4 regions of the Janthinobacterium sp. GMG1 genome follow, and region 4 is predicted to be linked to each of the others. Evidence: predicted binding sites of a transcription regulator. Region 4 holds the regulator's gene; each other region holds the start of a gene.
What was found. Region 4 encodes FNR, which switches genes on or off when oxygen is low (the NO sensors DNR and NnrR bind a similar motif). Its sites were predicted from a motif close to TTGATNNNNATCAA; they were not measured.
Positions count from the first base shown of each region.

Region 1: a site for FNR is predicted at 2,849-2,862, ahead of cydD (thiol reductant ABC exporter subunit CydD). Genes of this name have one in related genera too.
Region 2: a site for FNR is predicted at 3,571-3,584, ahead of SJI03_RS10560 (PHA/PHB synthase family protein). Genes of this name have one in related genera too.
Region 3: a site for FNR is predicted at 4,948-4,961, ahead of SJI03_RS01480 (universal stress protein). Genes of this name have one in related genera too.

Region 1 is NZ_JAXQNT010000011.1:38,343-46,372, reverse strand. It holds gene SJI03_RS23780 (amino acid ABC transporter ATP-binding/permease protein) at 1-1,087, opposite strand, end outside; gene cydD (thiol reductant ABC exporter subunit CydD) at 1,084-2,784, opposite strand; gene SJI03_RS23770 (GbsR/MarR family transcriptional regulator) at 2,923-3,468, shown strand; gene SJI03_RS23765 (PEP-CTERM sorting domain-containing protein) at 3,755-4,321, shown strand; gene SJI03_RS23760 (hypothetical protein) at 4,467-4,646, shown strand; tRNA gene SJI03_RS23755 (tRNA-Arg) at 4,716-4,790, opposite strand; tRNA gene SJI03_RS23750 (tRNA-Pro) at 4,885-4,961, opposite strand; gene glmM (phosphoglucosamine mutase) at 5,043-6,380, opposite strand; gene folP (dihydropteroate synthase) at 6,421-7,254, opposite strand; gene ftsH (ATP-dependent zinc metalloprotease FtsH) at 7,358-8,030, opposite strand, start outside.
Region 2 is NZ_JAXQNT010000003.1:393,791-401,820, reverse strand. It holds gene SJI03_RS10570 (alpha/beta fold hydrolase) at 1-744, opposite strand, end outside; gene SJI03_RS10565 (universal stress protein) at 846-1,691, opposite strand; gene SJI03_RS10560 (PHA/PHB synthase family protein) at 1,716-3,518, opposite strand; gene SJI03_RS10555 (hypothetical protein) at 3,789-4,028, shown strand; gene gcvA (transcriptional regulator GcvA) at 4,025-4,927, opposite strand; gene SJI03_RS10545 (MFS transporter) at 5,051-6,454, shown strand; gene SJI03_RS10540 (glutathione S-transferase family protein) at 6,451-7,074, shown strand; gene SJI03_RS10535 (LLM class oxidoreductase) at 7,093-8,030, shown strand, end outside.
Region 3 is NZ_JAXQNT010000001.1:306,913-314,942, reverse strand. It holds gene SJI03_RS01495 (hypothetical protein) at 1-153, shown strand, start outside; gene SJI03_RS01490 (MHYT domain-containing protein) at 441-3,803, shown strand; gene SJI03_RS01485 (response regulator) at 3,800-4,813, shown strand; gene SJI03_RS01480 (universal stress protein) at 5,126-5,962, shown strand; gene SJI03_RS01475 (hypothetical protein) at 6,032-6,898, shown strand; gene SJI03_RS01470 (NADP-dependent malic enzyme) at 6,950-8,030, opposite strand, start outside.
Region 4 is NZ_JAXQNT010000013.1:59,555-67,584, forward strand. It holds gene ccoN (cytochrome-c oxidase, cbb3-type subunit I) at 1-1,234, shown strand, start outside; gene ccoO (cytochrome-c oxidase, cbb3-type subunit II) at 1,250-1,864, shown strand; gene SJI03_RS25400 (cbb3-type cytochrome oxidase subunit 3) at 1,866-2,069, shown strand; gene ccoP (cytochrome-c oxidase, cbb3-type subunit III) at 2,062-2,982, shown strand; gene ccoG (cytochrome c oxidase accessory protein CcoG) at 2,985-4,367, shown strand; gene SJI03_RS25415 (FixH family protein) at 4,470-4,994, shown strand; gene fnr (fumarate/nitrate reduction transcriptional regulator Fnr) at 4,998-5,756, opposite strand; gene SJI03_RS25425 (response regulator) at 6,006-8,030, shown strand, end outside.

The DNA.
Region 1 (8,030 bases), on a different contig from region 4:
GCAGCGATACGTCGTGCAAGATGGCAACGTGGCTGCCAGCATGCGCGGCGCTGACGTGTTCCAGGCGCAAGCCCGGCGCGGCGTCGACGGGCGGCGCAACTACATCTTCTCCATCGAGGCGCGGCGCCAGACGGCGCATGGCCAGCAGCATGCGGCCCACTTCCAGCGCGCCACGGCGCAGTCCCGCGAACGGTTCCACGGCCGTCAGGGCAATCAACAGGGCCAGGGCAGCCAGCGGCACGCTCATCGTTTGCTGCTGCACCAGCACGGCCACGGCCAGCAGCACACCTGCCAGAGTCGCGCTGCCCGCCACGCCATACGCGGCGCCGGCGGCAGTCTCCAGGCGCAGCAGGGCGAAATCGGCTTGCGCCAGCGAACGGTCGATCTGCGCCAACGCCGCGCACTGGGCGTCGATGCGGCCCGCCATCACCAGGTCCGTCTGACCCGCCACCAGGTCGATGGTGCCGGAACGCAATTTTTCGATGGCGCGCGAACGCACGATGGCGGGGCGGCGCGCGCGTTGCGCCACGACCCAGCTGATGCCGCCGCCGGCGGCCAGCAGCCACGCGGCCAGGCCCAGCCCCAGTTGCCACTGCATCACGCCCAGCGCCACGCCGGCCAGCAAGGCTACGCACAAGGCCGTGAAGGCAGGCACGAGCAGGCGCAAATACAGTGATTCGAGCGCGTCGATATCGGCCGTCAGGCGGAACAGCAGCTTGGCGGGTTGGCGCAGCAGCCGGCTGGCCGCTTCCGGGCGCGACCAGCCACGGAACAGCCGCACGCGGATGCTGGCCAGCGCAGCGAACGTGGCGTCGTGCGTGACGAGGCGTTCCGCATAGCGCGAACCCGTGCGGCCGATGGCCAGCAGGCGGATGCCGGCCGACGGACCGAAGACGTCGAACAGGATCGCCGTCGAAGCGTGCAGGCCGGCAATCGAGGTGGCCGTGATGAACCAGCCGGACAAGCCCAATAAGGCCATGCCGGACACCGCCGTCAGGGCCGCCAGCAAGGCGCCGCCGATCAGCTTGCCGGGCTGGGCCAGCAGCAATTGCCGCAGGACGGGGTTCGATATGAGGGAAGTTTTCATGCCTGCTGTTCCTGTTCCTGCTCCTGTACCTGCGCCCGGACATCGACCTGCACCGTGCGCTGCAGGCGGCCGGCCAGCACGGGATCGTGCGTAGCGACGATCATCGTCTTGCCTTTCGCCAGTGCCAGCAAGGCGTCCGTGACGCGCGCCGCCGTTTCGCTGTCCAGGTGGGCCGTCGGTTCATCGACCAGCAGCAAATCGGCATGCGGATGCAGGGCCACGCGGGCCAGGGCCAGACGCACGGCTTCGCCGCCGGACAAGCCCTGGCCGCCATCGCTGAGCATGACGGCCGGCTGCGCCTGCGCCACGGCAGCCAGGTCGGCCAGGTGCAGCGCCTGCGTCACCTGCGTAGCGCTGGCGCCCGCGCGGCCCAGGGTCACATTCTGGCTGACGGACGCGGCAAACACGTGGGGGCGCTGGCCCATCCAGGCCATGCGCTGGCGCAAAGTATTGACGGTGCTGTCGGTCAGGCGCACGCCGCCGATGCGGATCTCGCCGCCGCTGGCGGGCAGCAAGCCGGCCAGCAGCGACAGCAAAGTGGTCTTGCCGGCGCCGCTGGCGCCCAGCAGGGCCACGTGTTCGCCGGCGCGCACGCTCAAGTCAAAGTGGTCGAATACGGGCGCCTCGCCGGGGTGGGCGAAGCGCAGTTGATGGAGTTCCACGGCAGGCGGCGGCGCCACCGCCATGGCGGCGGCGGAAACGGCAGCCACTTCCACAGCGGCGCCAGGCAGGGCTACGCCCTCCCCCGCCAGGTCGTGCAGGCCGGCCAGGCCCGCTTCGCCGGCCGCCTTGTCGTGCCAGACGGCGGCCAGTTCGCGCAGCGGTTCGAAGAAAGCGGGCGCCAGCAGCAGGATGAACAAGCCCTGCCCCAGCGTCAGTTCCCGGCCCCAGGTGCCAAAATTGATGCTCCCCAGCAAGGAAAAACCGATAAACGCGGCCACCATGGCCACGCCCAGCGCGGAAAACAGTTCCAGCACGGCGGACGACAAAAAGGCGATGCGCAGCACCACCATCGTGCGCCGGCGCACGGATTGCGACGAGGCGTCCAGCCGTGCGGCCGTAGCGTCGACGGCGTCGAGCGCGCGCAGGGTGGCCAGGCCTCGCAGGCGGTCCAATAGAAACGCGTTCATGCTGCCCATTTCCACCATCTGCGCGCGGCTGGCCGCCTGTGCGCCCATGCCGACCAGGGCCATGAAGACGGGAATCAGGGGCGCGGCGATGAGCAGGATCAAGGCGGCGATCCACGACAGCGGCGTCACCACGGCGAGGATCACGAGCGGCACGAGCATGACTTTCCAGCGCGCCGGCTTGTAGCGCACCAGATACGGCACGATGGCTTCGGCCTGTTCGGCGATGACGGAGGCCGCCTGGCCCGACTGGGCGCGCTGGCGGTCCAGCGGCGAACGCTGCGCCAGCGCTTGCGCCACTTGCGCGCGCAAGGTGGACAGGTGCGCGCGCGCCGCCGCATACATGCGCCGCGCGCCCCACGCTTCGCAACCGGCGCGCAGCACGCCCAGCAGCAACACGCCAGCGGCCGGCAGCAGGGCCGCGCGCCACGCTGCACCGTCCAGCATGGCTTGCACGGCCCAGGCCAGCAAGGCCGCTTGCGGCAGCCACAGCAAGGCGGCGCCGCCCTGCGCCAGGCTGGCGGCACGGGGAAGGATAAAGCGGGGCAAGGACAGTGGCGTGGTCGGCATCTCTATACTTTTTGAGTTTTCAGAATTTTCTGTAAATTCGATATTTTGTATAATACTGCGAAACATGACATATATCAATTGACCCTGCGGGTGTGGCGTGAAAAAATTCAGATAATTATGAAAACTCAACATATCCAAATGACGCCGCTGATCCTGACCTTCGTCAGCCATTTCGGCGAGATGGGCAGCCGCTGGGGCTTTAACCGCACAGTGGGGCAAGTGTACGCCTTGTTGTTTGTCGCGGAGCATCCTTTACACGCGGATGAAATCGCGGAACACCTGAGTTTTTCGCGCTCGAACGTGAGCATCGGCCTGAAGGAATTGCAGGGTTGGGGCTTGATCCGCCAGTCGCGCATCCCCGGCGACCGGCGCGAGTATTTTTCCTCGCTGGGCGATGTGTGGCAAATCTTCCGCGTGGTGGCCGCCGAACGCCGCCGCCGCGAAGTGGCGCCCACCCTGACGGTGCTGCGCGAATCGCTGCTGGCGCCGGCCACGGAACCCGTCGACCAGTATGCGCAGGAGCGCATGCGGGAAATGTATGAATTGGTCGACCTGGCCAACACCTGGTTCGACGACTTGCAGCGCCTGTCGCCCGAATCGATGGCGCAGCTGATGAAAATGGGCGCCAAGGTGCAAAAATTGCTCAACGCCAAGGATCGCCTGTTTGGCGTCAGCAACGACTGAAGCCCCCCCTCCTGCGTCTTCCTCCTCCCTCCAGCACAAAGCGGCGTGTCTTGTCACGCCGCTCCTGATCGCCGCGCGACCGCTCGCTGGCACAGCCATACATAGCCGTATGCGACATTGCCAACTAAGCCAATAGAATTATTTAAATTACATTAGCTTGCATCGAGACTAAGCTTGCATATGCGTACTCACGCAAAGGCGAACGGGCGACAAGTTGACCTCCCTGACAGGACGGCGCGCACCCTGAAGCAGTGAAATGCCTGCAATAAAACCAAAGGGGATTTTCATGAAAAGCATAACAAGCATTGCCATACGGACATCCATACTGGCCGCCCTTACGGCCTTGATGGGCATGGCACAGGCAGCTACATGGATCGACGTGGGACCGGCCAGCGGTTTCAGCATCGAAGGCAGCACAGTCACTTACTCGCCGTCGCCAGCCACCATGGTGAAATACTATGACGACAATCTCGTGCCGCAGAGTCCAGCCAACATCCAGAGCCAAATCAACAGCGTTTTCGGCACCAGCCTGGGTGCGGCCGTCTCATTTTGCGACAATGCCACTTCGGGCTGTACCGCCGGCACCACGGCAGGCGCCAGCGGCGGGGGGAATTCCTTCACGAGCGCGGCGGCCTATGACTATCTGGCCATCCATTTCGGCCAGGGCGAACTGGTCTTCCACTGGGCCGCTCCCGTCGCAGCCGGCACGACCTTCACGGTAGAGGGCTTGCCCAAGGACCTGAGCAATTACCGCGCCTATGTTTCCGCCATACCTGAACCGGAAACCTATGCCATGCTGCTCGCCGGCCTGGGCCTGCTCGGCATCCTGGCGCGCCGCCGCCAGGCAAAATAAGAGCATCGGGCAAGGCCCGCAACACGGCGCCGGCGCATCCATGTTTACAGCGCGCTTGCGCCGCGCCGCCCACTCTTTACACCGCCTTTATGCCGCTCCCGCTATGCTGGCCGACATCATCAGCCATCGTTGCGAGGGAGTTCACATGCATGAATCACCATTCCAGCCGCGCGCGCGCGACCTGGTCCGCCGGCATTTGCCTGCGCGCGAACGGCTGCGCCTGGCACGCCTGGCGAGCAAGAAAATGCTGTCGGTGTTGTCTACGCTGCTGTGCGCCGTGCCGCTGCTGTATTTGCTGAGCGTGGTGCTGTTTGCGCAGCCTTAGGGCCGCGTGCTGACAGACAGGAAGAGAGAAGATGCGGCCGCATGGCGCAAGCCGTGGCCAGTATGAAACTGGTCCGCCCAGAGGGAATCGAACCCCCATTCACGGTTTAGAAGACCGTTGTCCTATCCGTTGAACGATGGGCGGAGAGGTGCAGTATTTTAGTCCATGCGCGCCAGCAATGAAATGCTGGCGCGGAATAGAAAACGGGCTGTCATTTCTGACAGCCCGCTTATGACTTTGGTCGGAGTACAAGGATTCGAACCTTGGACCCCCTGGTCCCAAACCAGGTGCGCTACCGGGCTGCGCCACACTCCGAAGACAAGATAATAACGCCCCCACCCAATTTCGTCAATTGCCATAGACGAATTAGATGGAAATAACTATCGGCGCCTGCCTTTACACAGCCACTTTATCGGCGATGCGGCGCGCCATGCTCTCGGCCTTGTCCTTGTCCTTCGCTTCCACCATCACGCGGATCAGCGGTTCCGTGCCCGAAGCACGGATCAGCACGCGGCCCGTGTCACCCAGCTCGGCCTCGACCAGTTCTTTCTCGGCCACCATGGCGGCATTTTTCTGCCAGTCGAAACCGGGCGCCACGCGCAGGTTGATCAGGGTTTGCGGGAACAGCACCAGCTCGGCCAGGCATTGCTGCAGGCTCTGCCCGCTGCGCTTGAGCGCGGACAATACTTGCAGCGCGGAGACGATGCCGTCACCCGTCGTGTGCTTGTCCAGGCACAGCAAATGGCCGGAGCCTTCGCCGCCCAGTATCCAGCCCTTTTCCTTCATGACTTCCAGCACGTAGCGGTCGCCCACCTTGGCGCGCGCAAAGCCGATGCCCTGCTGCTTGAACAGCACTTCCAGCGCCATGTTGGTCATCAAGGTGCCGACGGCACCGGCCACGGGGCCTGTCGCCAGGCGGTCCTTGACCATGACGTACAACAACTCGTCGCCGTTATACAGGCGGCCCGTGGCGTCGCACATGATCAGGCGGTCGGCGTCGCCATCGAGGGCGATGCCCAGGTCCGCGCCGTGCTCGACGACGGCTTCGGCCATGGCCTTGGTTGCCGTGGCGCCGAAGCCCGCATTGATGTTGAAACCGTCGGGCTTGTTGCCGATGGCGATGACTTCCGCGCCCAGCTCATGGAACACGTGCGGCGCGATATGGTAGGCGGCGCCGTGTGCGCAATCGACGACGATCTTCAGGCCGCGCAGATCCAGCTCGTTCGGGAAGGTGCCCTTGCAAAATTCGATGTAGCGGCCCTGGGCATCGTCCAGGCGCTTGGCGCGGCCCAGCTTTTCAGATGGCACGCAGGCCATCGGTTCGTCGAGCGCCGCTTCGATTTCCAGTTCCACGCTGTCGGGCAGCTTGGTGCCCTGGCCGGAAAAGAACTTGATGCCATTGTCATGGTAGGGATTGTGCGAGGCGGAAATGACGACACCGGCCGACAGGCGCAGCGCCCGCGTCAGGTAAGCAATTGCCGGGGTCGGCATGGGGCCGGCCAGCATCACGTCCACGCCAGCGGCCGACAGGCCCGCTTCCAGCGCCGCTTCCAGCATGTAGCCGGAAATGCGCGTGTCCTTGCCGATCAGCACCGTCGGGCGCGTCTTGCCGCCTTGCGACTTGGCCAGCACCTTGCCGGCCGCATAGCCGAGGCGCATGACGAAATCGGGGGTGATCGGAGCCGTGCCCACCAGGCCGCGGATGCCGTCGGTGCCAAAATATTTACGCGTCATAGTATTTCTCTTTTTGTTGTTTATGATAAATCTTACAGGCTCAGTGTGCCATGCGCCAGACCTTCAGTGCATCGACGGTTTCAGCTACATCATGCACACGGATAATTTCCGCACCTTGCGCTACCGCAGCAAGCGCACCGGCAACACTGCCGGCCAGGCGCTGCTCGACGGGACGTCCCGTGACGGCGCCGATCATCGACTTACGCGACAAGCCGGCCAGTACGGGCAGCTCCAGCTCGCTGTGCAACTGGCGCGTGGCGCGCAGCAAAGCATAGTTCTGTTCCACCGTCTTGCCAAAACCAAAGCCGGGATCGACGCACAGGCGTTCGCGGGCGATGCCGGCCGCCGTCATCGTGTCGATGCGTTCACGCAGGAAGTCGATGACTTCGCGCACCACGTCCTCGTACTGCGGCTGGGCTTGCATGGTTTCTGGCACGTTCTGCATGTGCATGATACACAGCGCGCAATCGCTGTCCCGCACGGCGTCGATGGCGCCTGGCGCGCGGAAACCGTTGATATCGTTGATCATGTCGGCGCCCGCCAGGATGGCTTCGCGCATCACTTCGGGTTTATAGGTGTCGACGGACAGCGGCTTGCCGCAATCGCGCAAGGCGTACAGCACCGGCATGACGCGCTGCAACTCGTCCTGCAGCGGTAGCGGCGGCGCGCCGGGACGGCTCGATTCGCCGCCGATGTCGATGATGTCGACGCCATCCACAATCATCTGCTCGGCCCGCGAAAGGGCAAATTCCAGGTGTTGATACTGGCCCGCATCGGAAAACGAGTCGGGCGTGATGTTCAGGATGCCCATCACCAGCGCCTGCGTGCCGGACAGGTTGAAGCCGAAACGGCCGAATTGCAAATAGTGTCGCATGTGAATCTTTGTAGTCGTCAGGGAAATCTGGCGCGCCAACGAAAAAGGGCAAGGATTGCTCCTTACCCTTTTGATTACGCGCCGCCGGTCAGGGCGGCCGTTATCAGGCTGGCGCCGTCACGTTAGGCGAAATGCCGCCCGTGCCGCTATCACCGCCCGCATTGCGGCGTGGCGGAATGACTTTCGGTGGACGCGGCTCCAGGCCGGCCATGATGTCATTGATTTGCTCTGCATCAATGGTTTCCCATTCCAGCAAGGCTTTGGTCATCATTTCAACCTTGTCGCGGTTGCCTTCCAACAAAGTGCGCGCCAAAGCATATTGCTTGTCGAGAATGTTGCGGATTTCAGCATCGACCTTTTGCTGGGTCGCTTCCGAGATCGTCTTGGTGGCGCCACCGAAGAAACCTTCGTTTTCACTGTCTTCGTAGACCATCACGCCCATGCTGTCGGACATGCCGAAACGGGTCACCATGGAACGGGCCAGCTTGGTGGCACGCGAGAAGTCGTTCGACGCGCCGGTGGACATTTGTCCCACGAAAATCTCTTCGGCGATACGGCCACCGAACAGGATGGAAATTTCTTCCAGCATCTTGTCCTTGTAGGCGGACAAGTTGTCGTGTTCCGGCAGCTGCCACGTCAGGCCCAGGGCCCAGCCACGCGGCATGATCGTCACTTTATGCACGGGATCGGCCTTCGGCAGCAACTTGGCGACGACGGCGTGACCGGACTCATGGTAAGCCGTATTGCGGCGCTCTTCCTCGCGGATGATCATCGAT
Region 2 (8,030 bases), on a different contig from region 4:
CGTGGCGATGGCGGGCGGGGTATTCGGTTGCACGGCACCGCCGGGCAGCACTTCCAGGGCGTCGCGCCAGTTCGCTTCCAGCGCGGGCCACCAGTGCTTGTTGATCCGCCTGGCATAGGCGATCGAGGCCTCCACCGATGCCAGGTCGGCCGGGCCGGGCGGCGGTTCGTCGAAGGGCGTGGGTTCCGGTGCCTCATAGCCGCCGCTGGCCAGGTAATCGAAGGTCGTGTCCAGATAGACGAGTCCCCGCACGCGCCGCGGGTGGCTGCCGGCGAACAGGGTCAGCTCGTTGCCGGCGATGGAATGGCCGGCCAGGATGATGCGTTGAACCTTCAGTGCGTCCAGCACGGCCAGCAGGTCGGCCACCAGGGTGGCGGGGGCATACGTCATATCGTTGGCGTCGTTTGCGGGCAGCGGCTTGCCTGATGCGCCATAGCCGCGCCGCGTGATGGCCAGCACGCGGTGGCGGCGCGCCAGCGCGGGGGCCAGGCTGTCGAAGGCGTGCGCATTGGCGCCCAGGCCGGCCAGCAGCACGATCACGTCATCGCTGTCGCCGCCTGCCGATGGCCAGTCGCGCACATGCAGGCTGACGCCAGGGGCGACGCCGATCTGCCGGTCGATTACCTTTGCGGCGTGCGGCACGCTGCCGCCGCCGCAGGCGGCCAGGGCCGCCATCGCGCCCATGCCGGACAGCAGGCGCCGGCGGGCGTGGAAATGGGGGATGGCATCGGTGATGCTGTTCATGCGGTACTCCTTGCTGTGACGGGGACATGGCCAGTGTCGCCGCCGCGCATGAAGTACAGATGAGGGGCAGATGAGGGGTGGGTGAAGGACCCGCCTGCGCGCTAATGCGACACCAGCACCGGCAACGTCATCTCCTGCAGCACCGTGCGCGTGACGCCGCCCAGCAGCGCTTCGCGCAGGCGCATGTGGCCGTAGCAGCCCATCACGACCAGGTCGCATTGGCGCTGCGCGGCCATGGCCAGCAGGGCCGCGCCCACGTCCTGGCCCGGCGGCGTGTCGTGCTGCAGCACCTCGACGTTGACGCCGTGGCGCGCCAGGTACAGGGCCAGGTCGGCGCCCGGCTGCTCGCCATGCGCGGCCGGTTGGGCGTGCGAATTGACGACGGCCAGGGTCACTTGCCGCGCCCCTTGCAGCAGCGGCAGCGCATCGGTGATGGCGCGCAGCGCTTCGGCGCTGCCGTTCCAGGCCAGCAGCGGGTGCTGCGCGGTATCCGATAGCGTGGCCGCTGGCGCGTGCGGCACCATCAGCACGGGCCGGCCGCAGTGGAGCATCAGGTATTCGGCCGTGCCGGCGATGACGCGCGAGGGCGTATCCTGCGCATCCGTCTGGCCCAGGATCAGCAAGTCGCAATAGCGCGCCTGCAGCAGCAGCGCGCCTTGCGCGTCGTCGTCGACGAAGCGCGTCTCGTAACTGTCCAGGCCTTCCTCGCGGGCGATGCGCTCGAAGTCGTGCAAGGCCTCGCTGGCCTGGGTGCGCAGCGCCTGCATCTGCGCCGGCGCGAACTGCAGCGCGTTGACGCCGCCGCCATACGCGTAGCGCGAGATGCCGCTCATGGCCGACCCGATCAGGTGAGCGCCGTCGGTGACGGCCAGGCGCACGGCCAGGCGGATGCGCTGGGCGCAGTGGCGGGAATTGTCGACGTGGACCAGCAGGGTGGTGTAGGGCATGGCGTTTTCCTCGGTTGTCGGTTATCAGGTTTGCAGCACGTAGCTGCCCGGCGCGTCGCCCAGGTCGGGGCCCATGGCCGGCGGCGCCACTTGCGCGCCCGCTTGCTGCGCCAGCCAGGCTTGCCAGGCGGGCCACCACGAACCGTCGTGGTGCGGCACGTCGCGCTGCCAGCTGTCCGCGTCGATGTAGGGCGCGTCGTGGCGGTGCGTGGCCAGCTGGTAGCTGCGGCGCGGCTGGCCCGGCGGCGAAACGACGCCCGCATTGTGGCCGCCCGAGGTGAGCAAGAAGGTAACGTCCGTGTCGGTCAGCAGCTGCAGTTTATACACGGAGCGCCACGGCGCCACGTGATCCGTCAGGGTGCCGACGGCGAAGATGGGAGCAGCGATGTCGGGCAGGGCGATGTGGCGGCCCGCCGTGCGGTAGCGGCCTTCGGCCAGGTCGTTGTGCAGGAACAGACGGCGCAGGTATTCCGAGTGCATGCGGCAGGGCATGCGCGTGGCGTCGCCGTTCCAGGCCATCAGGTCGCTGTCCTGTTCATCGCGTCCCAGCAGATAGTGGTTCAACCGGCGCGACCAGATCAAGTCGTTCGAGCGCAGCAGCTGGAAGGCGCCCGCCATCTGCTTCGTATCGAGGTAGCCCTGCTTCCACATGGCCGCTTCCAGGAAGCTGACCTGGCTGTCGTCGATGAACAGCGACAGTTCGCCCGGCTCCTTGAAGTCCACCTGCGAGGCCAGCATGGTGAGGCTGGCCAGGCGCGCATCGCCGTCGCGCGCCATCGTCGCGGCGGAGATCGCCAGCAGGGTGCCACCCAGGCAGTAGCCCACCGCGTGCACTTGCGGCGCGCCCGTGAGGCGGGCAACGGCGTCGAGCGCGTCCATCACGCCCAGCTGGCGGTAGTCTTCCAGCGACAGCTCGCGGTCTTCCTCCTGCGGATTTTTCCAGGAAATCATGAACACCGTGTGGCCTTGCCCCACCAGGTAGCGCACCAGCGAATTGTGCGGCGACAGGTCGAGAATATAGAACTTCATGATCCAGGCGGGCACGAACAGGAGCGGCGTGGCATGCACCTTGGCCGTCGCGGGCGCGTACTGTATCAATTCGATCAAGTCATTGCGGTAGACCACCTTGCCCGGCGTGACGGCCACGTTCCCGCCCACCTTGAACGCTGCTTCGCCGGCCGCGTCAGCGCCCATGGCGGCGCGCTGCCAGTCGTCGGCCGCGTGAACCATGCCGCGCGCCAGGCTGGCGCCGCCGCTCTCGAAGGTCGCTTGCTGCACCACGGGATTGGTCAGCAGGAAGTTCGACGGCGCCAGCATGTCTAGCCACTGGCGCACGGTGAAGGTGACGACATCCTCATGGTGCGGCGAGACGCCGCGCACGCCCGTGGTGGCGCGGTGCCACCATTGCTGCTGCAGCAAAAAGCCCTGGTAGACGAGGTTGTAGGGCCAGCGCTGCCAGGCAGGATCGTCGAAACGCCGGTCCTGCGGCAGCGGCGCGATGCACGGCTCGGTGGCACCGCCAGTCAGGGCTGATTGCAATGCATATTGCTGCCAGCGGCCGATCTTCTTCCACGCTTCCTGCTGCAGGGTTTGCTGCTTCGATGGCGCCAGCGCCAGGTGGCTGAGCCAGTCGGCATACGCGTTGCCCAGCGCGGCTGGCGAAATACCGCCCGTGAACTTGCCCAGCCAGGCGTTCAGCAGCAGGTCGAGGGTGGCGCCTTCCGGTGCGCTTTCCGGATAACCGGGCGCCGGCACGCCTTGCCAGGCGCTACCCAGGCGCTCATGTTCCACGTTGTGCTGCGCGTCGCTCGGCTGCGTCTTGCTCATCCGGTGCTCCTGTCATTTTTTTACAGGGTAGCAAGAGCTTGTTCAAAAAATTATGATCTACATCAAGTTTGGCCGGATGCGTGCCCATGTGGCTTGCCGCCTGATGGCAAGTGCGAATAAAATGATTTAATCGAATATTGTGATTCCATTGTTTTGTGTGATTAAATAAGAAAAAGCAATTTATTCATGAATTTATTTATTGTATTTGGTAAATTTATGTAGCAAAATGCAGTGAAGCAAGACCGGTCACTATGGATGGAGGAGATGGACATGCATACGAAAATGTCGGCAAGCGGCAGCGAAGAGGCGGCCAGAGGCTATTTACGCGAGGCAGCCGGGGGCGTGCGTCGTTCGTCCGGGCGGCGCCTGAAGGCGCTCGGCTACCTGGCCCTGTTGTTGGCCGTGGTGCCGGCCGCAGCCTGCATCGCCACGGGACGCGCCGGCGTGCCGGTGCTGTTTACCACCATGTGCGGCGTGGTGTCGTGCGCGGCCGACGGCCATGTGTTCTAGCGCGCTTCCTGCGCTTCCTCGCAGATCCAGGTCATGAATGCCTGCACGGCGGGGCGCGTGGCCGCGTCGGGCCGCGCTACCAGGTAGTAGGCAAAGCGCGCGGGCCAGGGCAAGTCCAGCACTTGCACCAGGCGCCCGGCGGCGATCTCCTCCTGCGCGTACAGCTGCGGCACCAGAGCCAGGCCCTGGCCCGCTTCGGCCGCGCGTATCAACAGAAAATCATCTTCGAAGGCCGAGCCGCGCAGCGCCCGCGCCGCATCCTCGCTGTCGTCCGGCGCGCCATGCGCGGCCAGCCACAGGGACCAGTCGGCGCGGTCCGTATCGTGCAGCAGCGGGTAGCGCAGGCAATCGCCCGGCGTGGCGATGGGCGGCTGGCCCGCCATCAGGGCGGGGCTGGCGACGGGCACCAGCACGGGCGCCATCAATCGCGTCACCTGCAAGCCCGGATAGTCGCCCAGGCCGTGCCGCAAGGCCACGTCGACCCGGTCGCGGCGCAGGTCGACCAGCGCCGACGTCGCTTCCACGCGCACCTCGATCTGCGGATGGCGCTGGTTGAAGTGGCCCAGCCTCGGCACCAGCCATGCGGCGGCAAAGGTGGCGACCGTGCTGACGGTCAGCGTCTGGCGGGCGCCCATGTCTTCCAGCGCCTGGCTGGCGCCGGCAATCTGCGCGAAGGCGCCCAGCAGGGCGGGGTGGACCCTGGCGCCCGCCTCGGTCAGGCGCAAGCCCTGGCGTTCGCGCGTAAACAGGGGCATGCCGACCCGATCTTCGAGCAGGCGGATTTGCTGGCTGACGGCGCCCGACGTCACGTGCAGCGCCTCGGCGGCCGCCTTGATGCTGCCGCGCTGGCCCACTTCGACAAAGGCGCGCAGCGCCTGGAGCGGTAAAGGATGTTTCATCGATATAGTTTTTCTATAGTTAAGCGCGAAAAATCATCGTTTCTGTTTCGCTCTTGGAGAACGCATTATAGGGGCATACGGCGTTCTTTTGACGTCGAGTAAAACTATATCGATAGGATATCCATGCTACTTTCACATCGGCAAATTTGCCTGATCCTGCTATGCACCACGCAATTCGTTGCCTTGCTCGATTTTTCCATCACCATGATCCCCTTGCCGCAAATTCAGCACAGCCTGGGCTTTACGCCCGGCGGCCTGCAGTGGGTGATCAATGCGTATGGCGTGGCCATCGCCGGCTTCCTGCTGCTGGGCGGGCGCGCGGCCGACCTGTTTGGCCGCCGCCGCGTCTTCGTCACGGGGTTGCTGCTGTTTACGGCCGCTTCCCTGGCGGGCGGCTTTTCGCATAGCCCGGCCATGTTGGTGGCCACGCGCGCGCTGCAGGGCTTTGGCGCCGCCATGTTTTCGCCGGCTGCGTTCTCGCTGCTGCTGGCCGTGTTTCCCGAACCGGCCCGGCGCAACCGGGCGCTCGGTGCCTGGACGGCCGTGGCGGCCAGCGGCTTTGTCGCGGGCCTGATCCTGGGCGGCTTCATCACGGACCTGCTGGGCTGGCGCTGGGTGCTGTGGATCAATGTGCCCGTCGGCTTGCTGGTGCTGGCCCTGTCGCCGGCCTTGCCACTGGGGCGACCCGATGCGGATACCGCTGCGGCTGCCGGCACGCTCGACGTTTGGGGCGCGCTGCTGGTGGCGTCGGGCGCGGCGACGCTGGTGTTTGCCTTTGCCAATAGCGAGCATGTGGGACTGGCGCATCCGTTCACCTTTGCCCTGATCGCGCTGGCGCTGGCCTTGTTGGCCCTGTTCGTGTGGGTGGAGGGACGCGTGGCAGCGCCGCTGATGCCGCTGGCCGTCTTCCGGCGCCGCTCCACGGGCGGCGCGAATATCGTCTCCCTGCTGGCCAATACGGCCCTGGGCCCCACCTTTGTCGTCGTGGCGCTGGCCATGCAGGAAGTGCTGGCGTTTTCCGCCACGCGCACGGGACTGGGACTGTTGCCGATGGCCGTCGCCTTTACCCTGGCCAGCGCGTGGGCCGGGCCGGCACTGATCGCCCGCTGCGGCACCAAGCCCGTCATCGTCGGCGGCATGCTGCTGTTCATCGGCGGCCTGGCCATGCTGGGCGCGTCGCTGGCCACGCTGGCGTCGTGGGCCGTCTCCATCCTGCCTGGCACCGTACTGGCCGGCATCGGCTATGGCCTGGCGTTTCCCGCCTGGACCGTGGCCGGCATCGATGGCGTGCCGGAAGCGGACCATGGCCTGGCCGGCGGCATGCTGACGACCACGCAGGAAGTCGGCTCGGCCGTTGGCCTGGCCGTGGGCGTGGCGGTCAGCATCGCCGTGCTTGCCGGCGGCGGCACGGCCGCGCAAGGCTACAGCAGCGCCATCCTCGTTTCCGCCTGTCTGGTGGCGGCGGGCCTGGCGTGCGCCATCGCCATCCTGCCCGGCAAGGCTGCGCGCCAGGAGGCGGCGCCATGATGGAACTCTACACTGACAGCTCGCCCAACGGTTTCAAAGCCACCATCGCGCTGGCCGAACTGGGCTTGCCCTATCAGTTGCGCCAAGTGCGCATCGACGAGGGCGAACACCGCTTGCCCGCTTTCCTGGCCCTCAATCCGCACGGGCGCATTCCGGTGCTGGTCGACCACGACACGGGCATCACCGTGTTTGAATCGGCCGCCATCCTGCTGTACCTGGCCGAGAAGACGGGGCGGCTGCTGCCGAAGGCTCCCGCGCAGCGCTGGGCCGCCATCACCTGGCTGCAATTCCACGCGGCCAGCATGGGGCCGATGCTGGGCCAGCGCGTGCATTTCGAGATCGCAGGCAGAGGCGCGAATGCGGCCGCCACGGCGCACTTTCGCCAGCTGTGCGACGCCGCGCTGGCCACCATGGATGGGCGCCTGGCGAACTACGCCTACCTGGCCGGCGACGCTTATTCCATCGCCGACATCGCCAGCTTTGGCTGGCTGCATATCGCCGACCTGGTCGGCTTCAAGCTCGATGAATGGCCCCTCGTGGGCGCCTGGTACGCCCGCGTGGCGGCACGTCCGGCCGTCCAGCTGGGCATCACGCTGCCCGCGCCCGCCACGGGCGCCTGAGCAACTTCAAGGAACAATATGACGATCGATACCAGTGGCGCGTCCTCGCACGCGTTTTCCCACCATGCCGGCTACCGCCGCATGTTCGCGCCCGGCGCGCTCACCCTCGGCATTTATCTGCCCCTGCGCTTTTACCAGGGCGACATGCAGGCGCTGGTCGGCCAGGCCGAGCTGGTCGCCGCCATGGACAGGCAAGGCTTTGCCGCCGCCTGGGTGCGCGACATTCCCCTGTTCGACCCGCGCTTCGGCGACGCGGGCCAGCTGTTCGACCCGTGGACCTACCTGGCGTATCTGGCGGCGCGCACGGACTCGCTGGCTCTGGCCACGGGCAGCGCCATCTTTACCCTGCGCCACCCCATCGACCTGGCCAAGGCGGCCGCCAGCATCGACCAATTGTCGGGCGGGCGCCTGGTGCTGGGCACGGCGTCGGGCGACCGCGCCAGCGAGTTTCCCGCGTATGGCGTGCCGTACGCCACGCGCGGCGAGCGTTATGCGCAGGCCGTGCATATGTTTCGCCAGTTACTGCGCGCCGGCCCCGCCAGTGTCAAAGGCCCGCTGGGCAGCATCGAGGGCCTCGAACTGCTGCCCAAGCCCGTGGCGGGCAGCATTCCCCTGGTCGTCACCAGCTCGTCGGGCCAGGCGCTGGAGTGGATAGGGCGCCACGCGGACGGCTGGCTGACGTATCCGGAAGCGACGGATACGCGGGACGGGCCGCGCCGCCTGGCGGAAAAGATCCGCGCCTGGCGCCAGTGCATACCGGATGGCGGCTTTCGCCCGCATATGTGCAATGAGTGGCTGGATCTGGTGGACGACCCCGATTACCCGCGCACGCCTGTGCGCAGCGGCTATGTGCTGCGCACGGGGCGCAAGGGCTTGATCGACTTGCTCGGTGAATGGCGCGAAGCAGGCGTCAACCATGCGGCGCTGGGCATCCAGCATGGCCAGCGCCCGGCTGC
Region 3 (8,030 bases), on a different contig from region 4:
CACAACGACGCCCTGCGCCTGCGCCGCAACCTGGGCCGCATGGACCTGGTAGGCCAGCTGACCTCGTGCGACGCCGTCATCCGCGGCGGCGGACTGTGGAATGGCAAGCGCCTGTCATATGCCGTGTGGCTGGACTTGCAGCCCTACAATTAAGTTGGCCGGCGCGCGCCGATGACACCGCCCGTCTTACATTGCGGACGATGCTCTTTTCAAAAAAACCACACAATTCCTAGCTGCAACTTCTTTCCTGGAATAGCTGTTTCCAGGGGGAAGGCAAGCCTCGCGCAGCATTTCCCGCCCCTCTTGCTCCATGCACGACAGGGAAAATAATTACAATTAAGATATTTGTTTCCGGAAATCTGGTAAGGTAATCCGCATCGATCACCCGCCGTGGCGGCAGGCGCCCACGCCAGCGCCAAACGCGTCACCTGTTTCCTACGATGATACCTGCCAGCGTCCAGCACCTGTTCCATCTTCCCGCCGACCCGGCCCAGTTGCAGCATGGCCAGCATGCGCCGGGACTCGTGCTGCTGTCGCTCGTGATCGCCATTTTCACGTCGTGGATGGCTTTCCAGATGACGGCGTACAGCCGCGCGCAGGCGAGCATCAGCCGCCGCTTGCACTTGCTGTGCCTGCTCGCCGGCAGCCTAGCGCTGGGCTGCGGCGTGTGGGCCATGCATTTCATCGGCATGCTGGCCTTCGAGCTGGGCACCAGCGTCGCCTACGATCCCGGCCTGACCTTGCTGTCCATCGTGCCCAGCGTGGCGGCCTCATTCGTGGCCCTGGCCACCATCAGCCGGCGCGCCGTCACGGCGCCGCTGCTGCTGCGCAGCGGCTTGCTGGTGGGCCTGGGCATTGGCGCCATGCATTACACGGGCATGCACGCCATGCGCATGGGCCTGTCACTGCGCTACGATCCGCTGCTGTTCGCGCTGTCGCTCGTCGTTGCCGTAGCGCTGGCCACCCTGGCCCTGTGGATACGTTTCGGTCTGCGCGGCTGGAGCAGCCGCGTAGCCTCGTCGCAGCGCACGCTGATCAGCGCCTGCGTCATGGGCTCTGCGATTGCCGGGATGCATTACATGGGCATGCAGGCGGCCCGCTTCGTGGGGACGATTCCCCCAGGCAATGATGCCGATGCCAACCGGCCCATGCTGGTGGTCAGCGTGACCCTGCTGACCATCGCCCTGACGATCCTCGTCGCCTCGGCCGTGGGCATCTTGCGCTACCGCGAACTGTTTCGCCACCTGAACCAGAGCGAACACTGGACCCGTTCGCTGCTGACGAGCACGGTCGACGGCGTCATCACCATCGACCGGCACGGCAACATCGTCGACTTCAACGGCGCTGCCGAGCGCATCCTCGGCTGGAGGTCGGCGGAAATTGTCGGCCGCCATGTCAGCGTGCTGGTCAGCGACGTGCGCCAGTCGGAACAGCACGGCCTGCTGCACTACCTGCGCACGGGCGAAGGCGAGGCGGTCCGCACCAGCGAGGAAATCATCTACCTGCGCAAGGATGGCGCCCCGGTCGCCGTGCAGCGCTCGATGGCCAGCGCACGCCTGGCCGACCAGGATTTATATGTGCTGTTCATTACGGACATCAGCGAACGGCGCGCCATGCTGGCCGCCCTGCGCGAAAGCGAGCAGCAGTTGCGCTCGCTGATCGGCAATATTCCCGGCATCGCCTTTCGCTGCACCACGGCGGAAAACCAGCCCATGCTGTTCATCAGCGATGGCGTGGAAGCCGTCACCGGCTATCCGCCCGCCGATTTTCTCGGCGCGGCGCCGCGCCGCAGCATCACGGGCCTGATCGCCAGCGAAGAGCGCGCCTACGTCATCGACGTCTTCAAGCGCAGCGTCGCCAGCGGCGAGCCCTACCTGCTCGAATACCGCTTGCTGCATGCCGACGGCACGGCGCGCTGGCTGTGGGAGCGGGGCACCGTGGTGCACGATGCGGCAGGCGCCGTGCGCTGGGTCGACGGCGTCATCCTCGACATCAGCGAGCGGCGGCAGATGGAGGAAGACTTGCGCATGGCCAAGGAAAAAGCGGAGCTGGCAGCCGCCACGCGGGCCAGCTTTGTCGCCAACATGAGCCATGAAATCCGCACGCCGATGAATTCCATCCTCGGCTTTACCGATGTGCTGCTCGACTCGCCGCTGGCGCCGGAACAGCGGCGCCACCTCGATACCGTGCGCCAGTCCGGCCGCTCGCTATTGCGCCTGCTCAACGAAGTGCTCGACACGGCCAAGCTGGACAAGGGAGCCGTGGCGCTGGAATTGCGCGACTACAGCCTGCTGGCCCTGGTCGATGAGCTGGCCTCCACGTATGGCATCCATGCACGCGCCAAAGGTTTGCGCATGGAGGTGCAGTACGACCCGCAACTGCCGGCCATGCTGCATGGCGACGAATTGCGCATGCGGCAAGTACTGGGCAACCTGCTCGACAACGCCATCAAGTTCACGCCCGGCGGCGCCGTCAGCCTGACGGCGCGCCGCGACGATGGCCAGCTGCACCTGCTGGTGCAGGACAGCGGCATCGGCATCCCCGCGGAACGGCGCGACGCCATTTTTGATCCGTTCGTGCAGGCCGACGCCTCGACCACGCGGCGCTTTGGCGGCACGGGCCTGGGCACCACCATCAGCCGGCAGCTGGTGACCCTGATGCAGGGGCGCATCTGGGCCGACGCCGCCTTGCCGCATGGCAGCGTGTTCCACATCATGCTGCCCTTGTTGCCGGCACGCCAGGCGGCGCTGCCGGCCAGCGAACGCCGCAGCGTGCGCTTGCCGCCCCTGCGCGTGCTGGCCGCCGACGACGTGCCGCAAAACCTGGAACTGCTGAGCTTGTTATTGGGCAAGCGCGGCCACACGGTAATCACGGCCGGCGATGGCGCGCAAGCCTTGCAGCTGGCGCAACAGGACAACTTCGACGTGCTGCTGCTGGACTTGCAAATGCCGCGCATGGATGGCCTGGCCGCCACGCAAGCCATCCGCGCCGCCGCCCTGCGCGATGGCCGCCCGCGCGTGCCCGTGATCGCCATGACGGCCAGCGTGCTCGATGCGCACCGCAAGGCGGCGCGGGCGGCCGGCATGGACGGTTTTGCCACCAAGCCCGTCGAATGGCAGGCGCTGTCGCAGGAAATCGCCCGCGTGCTGGGCCTGGCGGCGGAACCGGCCGACGATAGCCACGCGCCGGCGCCCGCTGGCGGACGGGTGCTGCACCATGCGGGCGCCCTGCAGCGCTGGGCCGGCAACGACAGCGCCTACCGCGCGGCGCTGGCCCGTTTCGGAGGCGAGCATCCCCGCCTGCCGCCTGCCCTGCTGGCCGCCATCGAGGCGCGCGACCATGCAACGCTCTTGCCTCAGAGTCACAAACTGCGCGGCGTGGCGGCCAACCTCGGCCTGGAGCAACTGGCCGCCAGCCTGGCGGCGCTGGAGCAATGCTGCGCCAGCCCCGGTCCCGCCACGGCACAGCAGCTCGACGAGACGCTGGGCGCCCTGCTGACGCAATGGCCGGCGGCCCTGGCCGCCATCGCCCGGCTGGCGCCGCCTGCCTTACCCGCGACGACAGCAGCGGCATCAGCGGCTGCCATCGACGCGCCCGCCGCCCGGCAAGCGGCCAGTGCACTATTAAGCGCCTTGCGGCGCGGCGAACTCGATGACACAGCGCAAGCACAGTTGCAGCATGCCATGGGCGCGCAAGCGAACGACCTGGTACCGCTGCTGCACGCCATCGACGACTTTGATTTCCCCCTGGCACAGTCGCTGCTGCACGACTTGCTGCACACCTACGCCCCGGAGTCCCCATGAATACATCAGCCCGGCCCGTGATTCTCGTCGTCGACGATGAAGCGGCCAATTTGCAGCTGCTGCGCCAGATCTTGCAGAACGACTACGCGCTGCTGTTCGCCAAGGATGGCGCGCGGGCGTTGGCACTGGCGCAACAGGAGCGCCCGGCCCTGATCCTGCTCGACGTGATGATGCCCGGCATGAGCGGCCACGATGCCTGCCGCCAGCTGAAAGCGGCGCCGCTGACGGCCGCCATCCCCGTCATTTTCGTCACGGCCCTGAACGACATGCGCGATGAACTCAGCGGTTTCGAAGCGGGCGCCGTCGATTACATCACCAAACCGCTCAGCCCCGCCATCGTGCGCGCCCGCGTGCGCACGCACCTGTCGCTGGTGCGCATCGACGAGCTGAAGGAAACGCGGCTGCAGATCGTCCAGCGCCTGGGTCTGGCGGCAGAATACAAGGACAATGAAACAGGCTTGCACGTGATCCGCATGAGCCACTACGCGCGCCTGCTGGGCGTGGCCGCCGGCATGGACGAGGCCGCCGCGGACGACCTGCTGCACGCGGCGCCCATGCACGACGTGGGCAAGATCGGCATTCCCGACCGCATCCTGCAAAAGCCGGGCAAGCTCGACGCCGACGAATGGGCCATCATGCAGACGCACGCGCGCATCGGCGGCGACATCATCGGCGAACATGCCGAAGGCGGCATGCTGGCGCTGGCGCGCGCAATCGCCCTGTCGCACCATGAAAAATGGGATGGCAGCGGTTACCCGAACGGCTTGGCGGGCGAAGCGATCCCCCTGGCCGGGCGCATCATCGCCGTGGCCGACGTCTTCGACGCGCTGACCTCGGTGCGCCCGTACAAGCGCGCCTGGTCAGTACTGGACGCCATGGGCTATCTGCAAGCGCAAAAAAACAGCCATTTCGATGCGCGCCTGGTCGACCTGTTTGTCGAGGAACTGCCCGCCATCGACGCCATCCGGCTGCGCTGGGCAGAGAAAGAGGAACACCACGCGCCGGCTTGAAGAGTGAACTCCCACCACAGCCAGCGTTGTTGCGTCACACAAGCAAGTGCCGGACAGATGGCGCCGGCGCCGATGCAGACCACTGGAAGGGCAAGGAGTTCAATGCCATTATGGCTGGCGGCGGGGCAGACATTTTGATGCACATCAAACAGCTCGCAATTTCCGGGCTGTGGCCTTGCAGATGGCCATGCCCGGGATTTTTTTGACCCATATCAAGCCCAGCAAAAGAAAAGCCCTGGCCAGCACGGCAATGCTGGACTTGCCCCTGTTGCCGTTCTAGCCTTGTTGCCATCCTGACTACCGAGCGACACCATGGCTTACAAATCCATCCTCGTCCACGCCGACCTGTCGCGCCATGCGCCGCAGCGCATCGCCATCGCAGCACGGCTGGCACACGCGCACCAGGCGCACCTGATCGGCGCGGCCATGACGGGCCTGTCGCGCTTTTACCTGGAAAACAACCGCGGCATGCGCGGCGGCGCCGTGGCGGCGCAGATTTCAGCCTTGCATGGGCAGGCGGATCAGGCGCTCGACCAGTTTGAAACGCTGGCGCGCCAGGCTGGCGCCGCCTCGCTGGAGCGGCGCCTGATCGAAGACGATGAAGATGGCGGCATGGCCGTCAGCGCCCGCTACAGCGACTTGACGGTGCTCAGCCAGCACGACGACAGCGAAGCCCTGCCCGGCGCCATGAGCGACCTGGTGCCCTACGTGATGCTGAACGCGGCCCGTCCCGTGCTGATCGTGCCGCGCAGCGGCCAATTCACGCAAGTGGACAACACCGTCGTGGTGGCCTGGGATGGCAGCATGGAAGCGACGCGCGCCATCGGCCACGCCCTGCCCCTCTTGCGCGCGGCGCGCCTGGTGGTGCTGGCCCTGCTGCACCCGCCGGCCGGCCACGCGCAACCGGCGCGCCACCCGGGTGCCGACATCGCCGCCTACCTGAGCCGCCATGGCGTGCCCGTCGAAGTGCGTTCGGCCATCACCACGGGCGACATCGGCGCGGCGCTGCTGGCCATGGCCGCCGAAGTGCATGCGGACTTGCTGGTGATGGGCGGCTACGGCCACGCGCGCTTCCGCGAAATTTTATTGGGCGGCGTGACGGAAACGGTGCTGCGCCAGATGACGGTACCGGTGCTGATGGCGCATTGACGTCAAGCGCGCCATGTTTATTTGCTAAATAGCTATAATTGCCTGATTACTTACCTCAAGGCAATGTACATGAAGCAACAACTGCTCAATTGGAGTAGCACCCTGGCGCCGTTCGGCAGCGACCTGCTGTGGACAGTCCTGCCGTGGATGCTGCTGTATGGCGTGATCGGCTTTGTGCTGGCGGTCGGCATCTGCTACCAGCTGGCCAGAAAATGCCTGCTGGTGCGCCGTCCGCCCGCCTGGCATGTGGCCGCCAAGCTCAGCTATGTGTTGATCCTCGTCGCGCTGCCGCTGCTCGGTGGCGGGTTTGGCGCCGTGCACAGCGTGCACCGCGTGGTCAACCAGGCCCTCGAGCGCGACCTGCAGCCGGTGGTCGAAGCGCAAATGCCGGCGCTGCGCGTCTACCTGGAACAGCAGGTCAGGCTGATCACCCCGGGCCAGGCTATCAGCATGCGCAGCCTGATCGAACCCTTCGTGCAAGACATGTATTACCGGCCTACATCAGGCAGTTACTGGGAACGCAGCAAGGCGCGCTGGATCAATGAATTCATCCTGCGCCGCGGCAGCGTGCTGCTGACGCAGGTGCTGCAGGAACAACTGATCGCCAGGGCAACTGTGCTGGGCGAAGCGCTCAAGGGCGCCGGCTTCCGTGGCCAGGCGACGGGTGAACTGGCCAGTCTGGGTACCGACCTGGCCGTGCGCCTGACCACCGATGTGGCGCGCCAGGCCGACTTCAGCAAACTCGACAAATCAGTGCCGATGATTTTCATCGACGCCGTCAAACGCCAGGCCGGCGCCTATTTCAATTCGCTCAAGATCACGCTGGGCCTGTTCGCGCTGGCGGCGCTGCTGCTGGTGTGGGGCGAGATCATGTTGTACCGCCACTATTACCTGCGCCGCCATCCGGCCACGGCCTTGCCCGTGCCCCCCATGTAAAAAAGCCGCCCCTCCTTGCGGACGGGGCGGCTTTTCATGTGCAGCTAAGGCTTAGACTTTACGCTGAGCCACTGCGTCGACCACGCACAGCGCCGTCATGTTGACGATACGGCGCACGGTGGCCGATGGCGTCAGAATGTGCACGGGCTTGGCGCAGCCGAGCAGGATCGGGCCCACGGCGATGCCGTTGCCTGCCGCCGTCTTCACCAGGTTGTAGGCGATGTTGGCCGACTCGATATTCGGCATGACGAGCAGGTTGGCGTCGTTCTTCAGTGCCGAATTGGGCATCAGTTTTTGACGCAGCTTGCTGTCGAGGGCCGTATCGCCGTGCATTTCGCCGTCGATTTCCAGGTCCGGCGCGCGTTCCTTGACGATGGCCAGGGCGGCGCGCATCTTTTGCGCCGAAGCGCTGTCGCTGGAACCGAAGTTCGAGTGCGACAGCAGGGCCGCGCGCGGCGACAGGCCGAAACGGGTCATCTCTTCGGCAGCCATGATGGTGATCTCGGCCAACTGGTCGGCGTCCGGGTTTTCATTGACGTGCGTGTCGACCATCACCAATTGACGCTCCGGCATGATCAGCACGTTCATGGCCGCATACACATTGCTGCCGGCGCGCTTGCCCAGCACCTGGTCGATGTATTTCAGGTGCAGCTGGGTGGTGCCGAAGGTGCCGCAGATCATGCCGTCGGCGTCGCCCTTGTGGATCATCATCGAGCCGATCAGGGTGTGACGGCGGCGCATTTCCAGCTTCGCGTATTCCTCGGTGACGCCCTTGCGGCTGGTCATGGCGTAGTACGTATTCCAGTAATCGCGATAGCGCTCGTCGAAGTCCGGGTTGATGACGTCGAAGTCGACGCCTTGCTTCAGGCGCAGGCCGAACTTCTGGATGCGCGCTTCGAGCACGGGTGGACGGCCGACCAGGATGGGACGCGCCAGTTTTTCATCGACCACCACTTGCACGGCGCGCAGCACGCGCTCTTCTTCGCCTTCGGCATAGACGATGCGTTTGAGTTCGGCCGGCGTGGATTTGGCCATCAGGAACAGCGGCTTCATGAAGGTGCCGCTGCGGTAGACGAATTGCTGCAGGCTGTCCGCGTACGCTTGCAGATCCTTGATCGGACGCGTGGCGACG
Region 4 (8,030 bases):
CTTCGGCATCTGCGGCCTGTTCGCTACCTCGTACTACGTTGTCCAACGCACCTGCCAGGTGCGCCTGTTTTCCGACAAACTGGCCGCCTTCACCTTCTGGGGCTGGCAAGCGGTGATCCTGTGCGCCGTCGTCACCCTGCCCATGGGCATGACACGCGGCAAGGAATACGCGGAACTGGAATGGCCTATCGCCATCCTCATCGCCATCGTCTGGATCGCCTACGCCATCGTGTTCTTCGGCACCCTGATCAAGCGCAAGGTAAAACACATCTACGTGGCCAACTGGTTCTTCGGTGCCTACATCCTGGCCGTGACGATTTTGCACGTGGTCAATGGCGCCGTCATGCCAGCCTCGTTCACCAAGTCGTATTCCGCGTATGCGGGCGTGCAGGACGCCATGATCCAGTGGTGGTACGGCCATAATGCGGTGGGTTTCATCCTGACCGCCGGCTACCTGGGCATGGTTTACTACTTCATCCCGAAACAGGCCGAGCGCCCCGTGTACTCGTACCGTTTGTCGATCGTCCACTTCTGGGCGCTGATCTTCACCTACATGTGGGCGGGCCCGCATCACCTGCACTACACGGCATTGCCTGACTGGACGCAATCGATCGGCATGGTCTTCTCGCTGGTCCTGCTGGCACCAAGCTGGGGCGGCATGATCAACGGCATCATGACCCTGTCGGGCGCCTGGCACAAGCTGCGCACCGATCCGATCCTGAAATTCATGATCGTCTCGCTGTCGTTCTACGGCATCGCCACCTTCGAAGGTCCGATGATGTCGATCAAGACCATCAACTCGCTGTCGCACTACACCGACTGGACCGTTGCCCACGTGCATGCGGGCGCTCTGGGCTGGGTGGGCTTCATCACCATGGGTTCGATCTACTATCTGCTGCCACGCCTGGCGGGCCGCACGCAGATGCACAGCACGCGCCTGGTCGACGTGCACTTCTGGGTGGCCACCATCGGCATCGTGCTGTACATCGCCGCCATGTGGATCGCCGGCGTGATGCAGGGTCTGATGTGGCGCGCGGTCAATCCGGACGGCACCCTGACCTACACCTTTGTCGAGAGCGTGAAAGCGACGTATCCGTACTACGTGGTGCGCGTGGCCGGTGGCCTGCTGTACCTGTCGGGTATGTGCATCATGGGCTACAACACCTGGATGACCTTGCGCGGCAGCAAACTCCCCGTCGCCCGCATTCCGGAACTGAACGCGGCGCACGCCTGATAGGAGCATAAGCAAATGAAATTTTCACATGCATGGATTGAGAGAAACCCCTGGCTGCTGATCGCCCTGGTCACGGTAGTGATCAGCATCGGCGGCGCCGTCGAGATCGTTCCCCTGTTCTTCCAGAAGAGCACGACGGAGCCGGTCGCCGGCCTGAAGCCGTATTCGCCGCTGCGCCTGGCGGGCCGCGACATTTACGTGCGCGAAGGCTGCTACAACTGCCACTCGCAGATGGTGCGTCCGCTGCGCGCGGAAACGGAACGCTATGGCCACTATTCGGTCGCTGGCGAATTCGTCTACGACCATCCGTTCCAGTGGGGTTCCAAGCGCACGGGGCCCGACCTGGCCCGCGTGGGCGCGCGCTACAGCGACGAATGGCACCGCACGCACTTGAACAACCCGCGCGACGTGGTGCCCGAGTCGAACATGCCGTCCTACCCCTGGCTGGCGAAGACCAAGCTGGTGCCTGACGAAATCATGCCGAAGATGCGCGCCCTGCAACGCCTGGGCCAGCCGTACAGCGATGCAGAAATCACCGCCGGCCCCGCGCAGCTGCAGGACAAGACGGAAGAAGACGCCCTGGTCGCCTATCTGCAAGGCCTCGGTACATTAATCAAAACAAGGAATTAGCATGGCAATCGAAAACCTGTTTGACAGCGCCAGCAGCGTCATGACGGTGGTTTCCTTTACGACGTTCGTGGGCATCCTGTGGTGGACGTTCAGCCGCAGCAACAGCGACTTCGACGCGGCGGCACGCCTGCCGTTCGCCGACGACGCGCTCGATTATCCGGCTGAGGCCGAGATGAACCTGGCGAAGGAGCATCACCATGGCTGACTTTACCAATGGCTTCTGGAATATCTACATCATCGTGCTGTCTCTGCTGGGCATCATCGGCTGCGGCGTGCTGCTGTACTCGCAGTCGAAAATCAAAGTGGTCGAGGGCGCCCCTGCCGATGGCACCACGGGCCACGTCTGGGACGAGGACTTGAAGGAACTCAACACGCCGATGCCGCGCTGGTGGATGTGGTTGTTCTACATCACCATCGTCTTCGCGCTGGCGTACCTGTTCCTGTATCCGGGCCTGGGCAACTATGCCGGCAGCCTGGGCTGGAAATCGACGGGCCAGTACGAGGAAGAGCTGAAGAAGGCGGAAGCCGACTACGGTCCCCTGTTCAACAAGTACCTGAGCCAGGACTTGAAGACGGTGGCGGCCGATCCGCAGGCACTGGCCATCGGCCAGCGCCTGTTCCTGACCTACTGCGCGCAATGCCACGGTTCGGATGCGCGCGGCAACAAGGGCTTCCCCAACCTGACGGACAAGGACTGGCTGTATGGCGGCGAACCCGACATCATCAAGACCACCATCCTGCACGGCCGCAATGGGCAGATGCCACCGATGGGCGCCGCCCTCGGCTCCGAAAAGGATGTCGAGAACGTGGCCCATTATGTGCTGAGCCTGTCCGGCTCGACCTCGGATCCCGTCAAGTCGGTGCTGGGCAAGGCCAAATTTGGCGCCTGCATGGCCTGTCATGGCGCCGATGCCAAGGGTAACCAGATGCTCGGCGCGCCGAACCTGACGGACAAGACCTGGCTGTACGGCGGCAGCGCCGATACCATCATGGAAACCGTACGCAAGGGACGCAACAACACCATGCCGGCCTTCAGTGATTTCCTCGGCGAATCCAAGGTACACGTGCTGTCGGCGTATGTCTGGAGCCTGTCGAATCCGCAGGCACCCGCAAAGTAAAAATGGAACCTCAAGTCATCAAGATGTATGCGGCCCGCGAGCAAATCTACCCTCGCGAGGCCAAAGGACGCTACGCTACCTGGCGATGGGTATGCGTATGGCTTACCCAGCTCGCGTTCTACGGCTTGCCGTGGTTGACCTGGAATGGCAGGCAAGCCCTGCTGTTCGATTTGACCACGCGCAAGTTCTACATTTTCGGCGTCGTGCTGTGGCCCCAGGATTTCATCTATCTGGCGGCCCTGCTGATCATCTGTGCGTATTTGTTGTTCCTCGTCACGGCCATTGCCGGGCGGGTGTGGTGCGGGTTCTCTTGCCCGCAAACGGTATACACGGAAATTTTCCTGTGGGTCGAACGCCACATCGAGGGCACGCGCAGCGCGCGCATGGCCCTCGACAAGCAGGGCCCCTCCGTGCGCAAGGCGTTCAAGAAGACGGCCAAGCACCTGGCATGGGGCGCCATCGCCCTGTGGACGGGCTTTACCTTTGTCGGCTACTTCACGCCGATCAAGGAACTGGCGCAGTCGGTGACCACCCTGAACTTCGGTCCCTGGGAATGGTTCTGGGTCTTGTTCTACAGCCTGGCAACCTACGGCAACGCGGGCTGGCTGCGCGAGCAGGTGTGCAAATACATGTGCCCCTACGCGCGCTTTCAGAGCGCCATGTTCGACCAGGACACCCTGATCATCACCTATGATGCCAAGCGCGGCGAACCACGCGGCGCCATGAGCAAGAAGGCCGGCAACAACGACAAGCTGGGCGATTGCATCGACTGTACCCTGTGCGTGCAGGTGTGTCCGACCGGTATCGATATCCGCAACGGCCTGCAGTATGAATGCATCGGTTGCGCCGCTTGCGTCGATGCCTGCAACAGCGTGATGGACAAGGTTGACCGGCCACGGGGACTGGTACGCTACAGTACCGACCATGCGATGGAAAACAACTTCAATTCGAAGCAGATACGCCAGCGCGCCATGCGCCCGCGCGTCCTGATCTACACTTCCATCCTGGCCCTGATCATCATCGCCGTATGTACGTCGCTGGCCCTGCGCACGCCCCTGAAAATGGACGTGATCCGCGACCGCGGTTCGATGGGACGCGAAGTGGAAGACGGCATGATTGAAAACGTCTACCGTCTGCAGATCATGAACACGTCGGAGCAAACCCAGCATTTCAAGATCAGCGCTTCCGGCCTGCCGGGCCTGACCTTGCTGACGCGCGAAGAAGTGACCTTGCAGCCGACGGAAACGCTGGGTTGGCCGATCCGCCTGCGCGTGCCGCACGGCGTGGGAGAGAAGGGTTCGAACAAGATTGCGATCGAATTGCACTCGCTGGACAACCCGTCGCTGCATGTGCGTGAAAGCGCGGTATTCATCGTGCCACGTTAACAAGGAAAGGCGGAAGGGGACCGGGTGCCCTCGCCGCCGCCACGAAGTTGCAGGAAGGCCGGTCCCCATGCGGGGACTGGCTGATTAAACAGGAGAAATATCATGTCCGACAGTCTGAAACTGCAAGCCCCCGTTGCACCGTGGTACAAGCATCGCTGGCCATGGCTGCTGATGATCGGCCCCGGCCTGTCCGTGGTCGTCGGCAGCTTCATGGGCTATATCGCGTTTACGCAGCCCGATGCGCTGGTGGTGGGCGATTATTACAAGCAGGGCAAGGCGATCAACCAGGATTTGAAGCGCGACACGATCGCCAGCGACCTGGCCATGGATACGAGCCTGTCGTATGACGTGGCGCAAGCACGCCTGACCGGTTCCGTGCACAGCTTCGGCAAGGCTTACCAGGGTCCGCTGCAGCTGCACCTGGCGCATGCGACCCTGCCGGAAAAGGATATCAAGGTGCTGGTGCAGCCCGATGCGGCCGGCAATTTTTCCGTGGCGCTGCCGATGCTCGAGCGCAGCCGCTGGCAAGTGCTGGTGGAAAACGACAAACGCGAGTGGCGCCTGTCCGGCATCTGGACCTGGCCGCTGCAACGCAGCATCGCGCTGCATGCGGACGAAGAGCTGTAAGCCTTATTTGCAGATGTCGGTTCCGGCCGTAATGGCCTTCAGCTTGGCCGGCTGCAATATCTCGATCTCGCGGTTCGACACGCGCAGCCAGCCTTCCTTCTTGAATTTGGATAGCAGGCGGCTGACGCTCTCGATGGTCAGGCCCAGGTAGTTGCCGATTTCCTCGCGCGACATGCGCAGCTGGAAATTGCTGCCCGAATAGCCGCGCGCTTCATAGCGCGACGCCAGGTTGACGATGAAGGCGGCAAACCGCTGCGTCGCCTGCATATTGCCCAGCAACAGCATCACGCTTTGCTCGCGCGTGATTTCCTGGCTCATCATGCGGTGGAAATGGCGCAGCAGGGTCGGCATATTGCCCAGCAATTGTTCCAGGCTGGAAAACGGGATTTCACACACTTCGCTGTCTTCCAGCGCCACTGCATTACAGTGGTGGCGGTCGGCGCTGATGGCATCCATGCCCAGCAGTTCGCCCGCCATCTGGAAACCCGTCACCTGCTCTTCGCCACCGGGATTGATCTGGTACGTCTTGAAGTGCCCCAGGCGGATCGCATACAGGTTCTGGAACGAGTCACCGATGCGGAACAGCGAGGCGCCGCGCACGATCTTGCGGCGGCGGCCGATGATCTGGTCCAGCCTGTCCATGTCGCCCACATCGAGGCCCATCGGCAGGCACAATTGATGCATGCTGCAGGTCGAGCATCGCGCACGCAACGCCTCCACGTTCACGGTGGGCAAGGTGGGAGTGAGTAGCGCTTCAGTCATGTCGGTACCTTTTAGAAAATGCAACAACAAGTTTACTGCATACAGCTGCATACAGGGTTGCCGTATACCAATTTCACCGTAATTTCGGCGAATAAACGACGTCCAGCCTTTAATTATATGGCAACATCGTCAAAAGCCCGTACGGGGCGGGCAATTTGCGCGGTGGCGCTTGCCAAGCTGGGGTATTGATAGGAAAATTCCTGACAGCATTATCTGCCGCCTGTGCCGCCCGGTACTGAAAAGGAAATCATGAAGCCTCTCGGCATCAAAGCAAAAGTCGCGCTGGCCACCAGCCTGACCTCGATCGCCATGATCGCGCTGGTCACCATGATCCAGGTGCAGCACATGCGCGACGACTTCACCCGAGTACTGCTGAGCCAGCAATCGTCCCTGATCACCCGCACCGCTGCCGAGCTCGACGACAAGCTGGGCATGCTGCTGCAGATCGTCACCCTGACGGCCCGGCAACAGCCGCCGGAATTGATCGCCCGGCCCGCCCAATTGCGCGAATACTATTCGCGCCGCTCGATGCTGGTGCTGTTCGATGACGTGCTGGTGCTCGACGCGCAGGGCGCCATCGTGGCCGACATGCCGGAAGTGGCGGGGCGCGCCGGCATCAACGTTGCCGAGCGCGAGTATTTCCAGACCGTCCTGCGCACGCGCCAGCCCATGATCACCGAACCGATGCTTGGTAAATCGAGCGGCATGCCCATCGTGCAGATGGTGGCGCCCGTGCTGGCCGCCGATGGCCGGGTGGCCGGCGTGGTGATCGGCGTGCTGCGCCTGTACAAGGACAACCTGCTGGGCCGCCTGCGCTCGGAAAAGATCGGCAAGAGCGGCTATTACTTCATCCTCACGCGCGGCGCCGTGCCGCGCTATGTGCTGCACCCCGATACGAGCCGCTTGCTGCAACCGCGCAAGCCGAACGCCAACCTGACGACGACCCAGTTGCTGAAGGAAGATGGCGAAGGCAGCATGGTCAGCACCAACAGCCGCGGCATCACGGCCGTCAACAGCTTCAAGCGCCTGAAATCCGTGAACTGGCTGCTGGCCGCCTCGCTGCCCGTCGAGGATGCCTTTGAACCGTTCGATGGCGTGCTGTACCGGCTGGTGCTGTGGAGCATCCTCGCTTCGCTGCTGGCCGCTGCCGTTCTGGGCTGGGTCACCGTGCGCCTGCTGTCGCCGCTGGTGCGCCTGCGCGACACCTTGCTGGCCCTGCGCACCAGCGGCAGCCGCTTCACCCCCGTGCCGGTACAGCAGCGCGACGAGATCGGCGAACTGACGGAAGCGTTCAACGGCCTGATGAGCGAACGCGACCGCCTGCAGCAGGAACTCGAAGCGCGCGCGGCGGAGCTGGAACAGGAACGCGACCGCGCCGAAGCGGCCAACCGCGCGAAGAGCGATTTCGTGGCCAACATGAGCCATGAAATCCGCACGCCCCTCAATGCCGTGCTGGGCATGGTGTATTTGCTGGGCAATACCAGGCTCGATACGGAACAACGCAAGTATCTGACCATGGTGCGCGTGGCGGGCCAGTCGCTGCTGGGCATCCTCAACGACGTGCTCGACTATTCGAAGATCGAGGCGCGCCGCATGGAATTGTCGCCTGTCGAATTCGACCTCGACGAAGTCATGAATACCCTGGCCACGACGATGACGATGAATGCGGGCGAAAAGGAACTGGAACTGGCCATCGCCGTCGAACCCGACGTACCGCGGCGCCTCGTCGGCGACGCCCAGCGCCTGCAGCAAATCCTCGTCAACCTGGCCGGCAACGCCATCAAGTTCACGGAGAGCGGCGAAGTGGTGGTGGCCGTCAGCCTGGCCGAGAGCGAGAGCGGCCGCGCCTGGCTGCGCTTCGAAGTGCGCGACACGGGCATCGGCATGACGGAACTGCAGCAACAACAGCTGTTTTCCGCGTTTTCCCAGGGCGACCAGAGCATCACGCGGCGCTTCGGCGGCACGGGCCTGGGCCTGGCCATCAGCAAGCAGCTGATCCACATGATGGGCGGCGACATCGCCGTCGCCAGCAGCGAAGGCAAGGGCAGCCGCTTCTGGTTCAGCGTGCCCTTCGAGATGCTGGCGCAACCGGCCGAAACGCGGCGCACGCCCGCGCTGGGCCAGCTGCGCCTGCTGGTGGCCGACGATAACCGCACCACGCGCGAACTGATCGTCAAGCTGATCGAGGCGTGGGGCTGGCTGGCCGACGAAGTGGACTCCGGCTTTGCCGCCATCGAACTGTACCGCGAACGCCTGGCGCAGCAGCAACCATAC